Regions from separate parts of the Ensifer sp. NPDC090286 genome, predicted to be linked through region 1. Evidence: predicted binding sites of a transcription regulator. Region 1 holds the regulator's gene; the other holds the start of a gene.

The links. Region 1 encodes LexA, which represses DNA repair genes until DNA is damaged. Its sites were predicted from a motif close to TGTTCNNNNTGTGTTCNG; they were not measured.
Region 2: a site for LexA is predicted at 1,600-1,617, ahead of dinB (DNA polymerase IV). Genes of this name have one in related genera too.

What each region holds. Positions count from the first base shown of each region.
Region 1 covers NZ_JBIVYF010000001.1:633,270-636,650, reverse strand. Annotated here, with positions in the region: gene ACIQUG_RS03175 (hypothetical protein) at 113-745, opposite strand; gene ACIQUG_RS03170 (hypothetical protein) at 1,068-1,364, shown strand; gene lexA (transcriptional repressor LexA) at 1,603-2,325, shown strand; gene ACIQUG_RS03160 (hypothetical protein) at 2,418-2,759, opposite strand; tRNA gene ACIQUG_RS03155 (tRNA-Cys) at 3,122-3,195, shown strand; gene ACIQUG_RS03150 (thermonuclease family protein) at 3,269-3,381, opposite strand, start outside.
Region 2 covers NZ_JBIVYF010000011.1:63,553-66,933, forward strand. Annotated here, with positions in the region: gene ACIQUG_RS33285 (carboxylesterase/lipase family protein) at 1-1,488, opposite strand, end outside; gene dinB (DNA polymerase IV) at 1,641-2,738, shown strand; gene ACIQUG_RS33295 (exonuclease domain-containing protein) at 2,735-3,381, shown strand, end outside.

The DNA.
Region 1 (3,381 bases):
CCCCCGTTTGCCCGCATTTTGATAGGTCCCCGCGCCGCTGTCGAGGGTACCGAGCCCGATACCAGCAACATTTTAGGAATATTCACCTCTCTGCGGCAAGCGGACGCGCCCATCACATGGCGAAAGGATCCTTCGACGACTTGGTCTGGCCGCCACCGGCAAAGGGATCGTTGTTCGGGGCAGTGCCACCGGCGCCGGCAAAGGGATCGTTCGCTGCCCCCTGCCCGCCATTCGGGATCAAGGCGCTCACCGCCTCCTGACATTTGAACATCTCGCTCACCGCCTTCATCGAATCGCGCAGGCTGAGGCTCGCGACGACGCGTCCCTCGAAGGCCAGCGCCAAGGTGTTCTTGCGAACGAATTCGGTAAAGAAGTCGGTGTTGGAAAAGTTGACGACGAGGGCCTTGGCGCCGGTAAGATCGACGCCGAATGCAACGGCCGGCCACTGGCGACCACGGTCGAGCTGCAGGGCGACGTCATATTCCCGCTGCGGCTCGATGGATTTCCAGTCGGCATTGCCGATCGAAAGAAACGCCAGGTTCGCCGACCCACGCGGATAAAAGCCGATACGAAGGATCGCGCCTGCATCATAGCTCGTCGCGGCGTAACACGAGCCTCCCAGGGAAGGATCGGAACCCACCGTCCAGGCGTTGATCCGTTTCCAGATGTTCGAACGCCCTTCTTCAGCAGACGCCGCTCCGGCCGTGAGCAACAGACCGAGCACCACCAACGACAATCTACGCATGCAATTACCCCACTTTCCACGCAAAGTTATCCTTTTTTGACCTCCTGTCGAGACGGTGATGCCCCTTCCTCGCAGGGATTTTTGCGCATCCCGCACCCCCGGCCCTAAAGCCGGTACAGCCGTCGCGTTCTTCGCGGGTCGCAAGAGGAACGCTCAAGATGAACTCGAGGTGGAGCGGCTGGCGCAAATCAGACACAGCCTGTAGGCAAAGAGCTGTTGAACACGGCAGAGTGATCGCCATGCTTGCTGGACTTCGGAACGAAAGCACGGTTCACATCGTTTACCACCCCATCTTGCCCCCTTCATCAAGTGGACGTTCCCCGTGCTTGCCGCCCTGCTTCTCGCTTCGATAGTCGCATCGCCCAATATGCCTGACGTCAAGCTCAGCGCCGCGACAGTGGATGAACTCCAGACCGATTTCGAACGGGCCGTGCCGTGCCATCAGATCGATGGACGCAACGTGTGGAAGGGTGCGCTGGCGTTCTACATCCAGTCCTTCGTTTATGACGGCGACACGCCCGTCGCGACCGACGCCGCCGACGCGGTGCTGCCGGAAGACAACAGCGCAGAGACGGTGAAGGAGTTCGAGGACGCCTGCTCGACCTCGCAAGCGACCTAAATCTCTCCTCATAGAGCCCCGCGATTCGCTCGAATCAGCTGCGCAGACTGGCGTCATCCGGCGCGATTTTGGCACGCAACCGTCGCCGATAAGCGCCCTGCTCCCGCAAAAGTGACCGATCGGCACCCCCAGAAGCGGCCAATTGCCTGAATTCACGGAATTTTAGGCACTTGCGGAACACATATGGAACAGATAGTGTCTGTTCTTGATTTGTTTCACGCCTCTGGAGCGACGTGCCATGCTGACCCGCAAGCAACAGGAATTGCTTCTGTTCATTCACGAACGCATGAAGGAGTCGGGCGTACCGCCGTCATTCGATGAAATGAAGGATGCGCTCGACCTGGCGTCGAAGTCCGGCATCCACCGTTTGATCACCGCGCTCGAAGAACGCGGCTTCATTCGCCGGCTGCCGAACCGGGCGCGCGCGCTCGAAGTCATCAAGCTTCCGGAAGCCTACGCCGCCGGCCAGCAGCAGCCGCGCAGGGGCTTCTCGCCGAGCGTGATCGAAGGCAGCCTTGGAAAGCCGCCGGCGGCCGCTCCTGCCGCGCCGAAGCCGGCGCCGGTTGCCGAAAGCACGTCCGTTTCCGTCCCGGTGATGGGGCGCATCGCTGCCGGCGTTCCGATCTCGGCGATCCAGAACAACACCCATGACATCACCGTTCCGCTCGACATGATCGGCAGCGGTGAACATTACGCCCTTGAAGTGAAGGGCGATTCGATGATCGAGGCCGGCATCTTCGACGGCGACACCGTGATCATCCGCAACGGCAACTCGGCCAATCCCGGCGACATCATCGTGGCGCTCGTGGACGACGAGGAAGCGACGCTGAAGCGCTTCCGCCGCAAGGGCGCGTCGATTGCGCTCGAAGCCGCCAACCCCGCCTACGAGACGCGCATCTTCGGACCGGATCGCGTGAAGATCCAGGGCAAGCTCGTCGGGCTGATTCGCCGCTACCATTGAGCTGCAGGCAGAACACCGAATTAAAAAAAAGAGCCTCGCCAAGGCAATTGGCGAGGCTCTTTCCATTTCGGGTGACCTGAAATCCAGATCGTCTATTCGTGGATCGTATATTCGCCGAGTTCGCAGAGATCCTGCGTGTCCTCGGTCGTATCGAGGGCCGAGCCCTCTTCGAATTCGAATCGCATGTCGTATTTGCAGACGTCCCGCCCGTCGGCAATGGTGATTTCCATGCTCTCGCCAGGGTTCAGGACCTGCCGACCGAAAACATCGTCTTCCCACTCATTGACGCCGACCGGCGACGTATAAAAGTTCGTCAGGACCACGCTGGTGTTGTTCTTCAGCTGGAAAACCAGGTCGTCCGCGTGCGCCTCAATAGCGGTCGTCGCAAAACACGCCAACGCCGTCAGGATCAGTCTCTTTTTCATTGATGCCATTGCCTCCGTTCTTAATGTTGACGGACGCTACCGATGCGGCTGATCTCAGCGGAGTCATCGTTCCCCCTCTACCGATTTCACCGAAGCGATAAGATCCGACGGAGGCATAGGAGACGTGGCTTGCGCGGACGTGGGGTCGCGCGCACATCCTCCAACTCGCTGAAAGACAAGAGAAGCTCCCCAGTCGCGAAGGCATTGACGAGATACCAGTTTCCTGGCCATCGCGAAAATACGCGTCGAACTCTCATCCTGTGGAAAGCAGCCATTCGCTGATTCCACTTTGTATTTTTCAGAAAATGCCTCTTGCGGATTTTCTGCAATCATTCTAAATCCGCGCCAACGCTTGGTTATCCAAGCAGTGAGGCCTCGTGGCGGAGTGGTGACGCAGAGGACTGCAAATCCTTGTACCCCGGTTCAATTCCGGGCGAGGCCTCCAAAATCTTCACCTCATTCAAAGTGTAGACACGACGCCTTCAACACGAACGCGTCGATTTCTGCCGTTTGCTATCTTAGCACCAGGGCGTCGGGCGTCCGTCCCACGGGCGCACCAGCCCCTCGGAAACAAGCACGCGTCCAAGAGATTGATCGCCGCGGGTAACCAGGCGCAGTTTTTCGCCGGCCT
Region 2 (3,381 bases), on a different contig from region 1:
AACGTCACCACTCTTGGTGTCGTACGGCTTCCAATCTGGCAGACCGTCGCCATTGGGATCGCCTGTCTTGACGAAATTCACCCAGTAGTTGCTCACCATCTCGGCAGTCTTCAGATCGGCCGGTGTGGCCTTGTCCCCCAAGAGGTGCGAGATCACATTGAAGGCGTAGGCGACCTCGGCGGCATGGATCGCCCCAGGGACTTTCTCGCGCATGACTTCCGCGACATAGCCGAAGCGGTAGAAATAGGCTTTCTGGCCAGCCTCCGTCATCGCCTCAGCCAGATATCGGGATGGTTCGACCATCCCACAATCCGCCGGAATGTCTTGCAGGAGCGCCCTTACGTCGACATCGCCGTCGGGATCGTAGACCCGTCTTGCCTCGTTGGCCAACACGCCGAACCGGGCGAAGAGGGCGTTCTTCGTCAGGCCGGGGGTGACGCCGAGATCGGCGTCGTTGGCTCCTGCGATAACCGGAACCATCGTCTGGCGCTTGTTCCGCAATGCCGTTTCAGCCGATTCCAGGATCATTCGTCCATCGATCATTGATGAGCTGAGACCCGGTATCTGGGTCCCACCGAAGCCCGCCATCGCGTAGCTCAGAACTCCCTCAGAAAACGTCTTGGCGGGAAGTGCGCGGAGCTGTCTCAGAACTGAGGCATCGTCTCCGGTCAGGCCCAACGTCTTTGCGTACTCGATCGAGCTCCCTTCGGCTACTTCCAGCGGCTTTACGGGACCCGGGTAGGCTCTCGCGGTCATCAAACCTGGGGATTCGACGATTGCGGCTCTGAACAAGCCCTTGGACAATGGTGAGATCAGATGCGCAATGACGCTGCCGCCGCCCGCCGACTCGCCTGCGATGGTGACTTTTGTCGGGTCGCCCCCAAAGGCAGCGATGTTACGTTGGACCCATTTCAGTGCGGCAAGTTGGTCCATGTATCCGTAGTTGCCGTAGACGTCGTCAGGAGCCTCGGCTGCTACACCCGGATGCGCGAAAAAGCCGAGTCTGCCCAGCCGGTAGTTGCTTGTGACCACGATCACACCCTGCGCGGCCAATCCTTCGCCTGGATAGACTGTCGCCCCACCCTTTGTGAGGCCTCCGCCATATATCCAGAAAAAGACTGGGAGCTGCTTATCTTCAGCATTGGCTGGAACCCAAACGTTGAGATAAAGACAGTCTTCAGAGACGTTTTCAGCGGCTCCCGCGCCTGTGCTCGCTTCCTGTGGCTGGATGCAGTCGGCACTGAGCGTATTGGCTTTGAGCGTTTGCCCCCATGGGGTCACCGGCTGCGGCACACGCCATCTCAGATCGCCAAGAGGGGGCATCGCGAATGGGATGCCTTTGAAGCTGACAATGCCATCGGTTTCGACGCCCTGAACCTTCCCGGAATCGATCGTGACCGTATCAGCCGTTTCCGCTCCAGCGCCGATCGGTGCGGCGATCAAGAGCGCCATCAACAAGGATGACATTGAACCTTCGCGCGAAAGCACAGCGACCTCCACTGGTTGACTCCGCCGACGCTGAATATACTAGCGGATACCACCGGTGCGCTACTGCAAGGCAGTGCCAAGACGGATTGGAATCCGGTCATCGTGCTGATATGTTCTCTTTTTGTTTTCACATTTCCGCTGCCTGCACCACCATGAACGACACGACCGCAATACCCATGAGAAAGATCATCCACGTTGACATGGATGCCTTCTACGCGTCGGTCGAACAGCGCGATAATCCGGAGCTGAGGGGCAAGCCACTTGCGGTTGGTGGATCCGCCGCCCGCGGCGTGGTCGCCGCGGCAAGCTACGAGGCACGCAAGTTCGGCGTTCATTCAGCGATGCCGTCGATTACCGCCAAACGCAAATGCCCCGATCTGATCTTCGTGCCGCCGCGCTTTGACGTCTACAAAGCCGTTTCGCAGCAGATTAGAGAGATCTTCGCCGAATACACACCTCTGATCGAACCGCTATCGCTCGACGAAGCCTATCTGGACGTCACAGAAAACCTGATGGGTATGGAAATCGCCACTGAGATTGCGCTTCAGATCCGCGCGAAGATCAAGCAAGCGACTGGGCTCAATGCGTCGGCCGGCATCTCCTACAACAAGTTTCTTGCGAAAATGGCGAGCGATCTCAACAAGCCCAACGGCCAGGCGGTCATCACGCCGAAAAATGGTCCAGCGTTTGTCGCGGGACTTCCCGTGAAGAAGTTCCATGGCGTCGGACCTGCGACAGCCGAAAGAATGCATCGGCTCGGTATTAAGACCGGTTCGGACCTGAAAGCGAAGCCGCTGGAATTTCTCAGCCAGCACTTCGGCAAATCCGGCCCTTATTTCCATAGTATCGCCCGAGGCATCGACGAGAGGAAAGTGCGTCCCGATCGCATCCGCAAATCCGTGGGCGCCGAAGATACGTTCACGGACGACATTACCGATCTTGACCTGGCGATCGCGGAATTGGGGCCATTGGCGGACAAGGTCTGGCGCTATTGCGACGCGCAGGGGATAAGCGGCAAGACGGTTACGGTGAAGATCAAATATTCGGATTTTACCCAGGCGACCCGCAGCCGGACAAGCACGCTAGCGATCACAGGTGTTCCGGAAATCATCGAGACGGCCTCAGTCTTGCTTGCGACAGTTTACCCGTTTCGCCGATCGGTCAGGCTGCTCGGCGTCACGCTCTCGTCTCTCACCAACGATCAGAGCGGCGACTGCGAGGAACAACGGCAGCTCGACCTAAATTTATGATCCGACAACAGCAAGGAAAGCAGGCGACCGTCATCGATACCTCCCCACCCAGAATCCGTGTCATTGATCTCGAGACCGGTGGAAACGGCCCAAACGACGTCTGCGAGATCGGCTGGCAGGACGTCGTCCAACGGGAGGACGGTAAATGGGCGCTCAGCGACGAGCGCGGTGCGGTGCTGGTCAATCCGGGACGGCCAATCTCCCCCGATACCATGGCCGTTCACCACATCCGGGATGCTGACGTTGCCGGCGCTCCGTTCTGGAAGGAGATCGCCGCCAGCATTCTTCGCCCGCAGGGGCGGATCGACGCGCTCGCTGCGCACCGGGCTGCGTTCGAGAAGCGCTACTGCAAGGCGAGGTACACGGGCGGCACGCCTTGGATCTGCACCTGGAAATCTGCGCTTCGTGTTTGGCCGGAGCTGCCGCGCTTCTCCAACCAGATTCTGCGCTATCAGCGTATGCCCGAAGGGCTCGTCCACGAAATCGGTCTACCCGCGCACCGGGCCATGCCGGACGCATATGTTACGGCGCACCATCTTCGGGATCTCTTGAACGAAACATCGCTGGACCAGTTGCTGATCTGGAGCAACGAACCGGGTTTGCTCCCGCGTGTTCCATCCGGTCCCAACCGCGGAAAGGGATG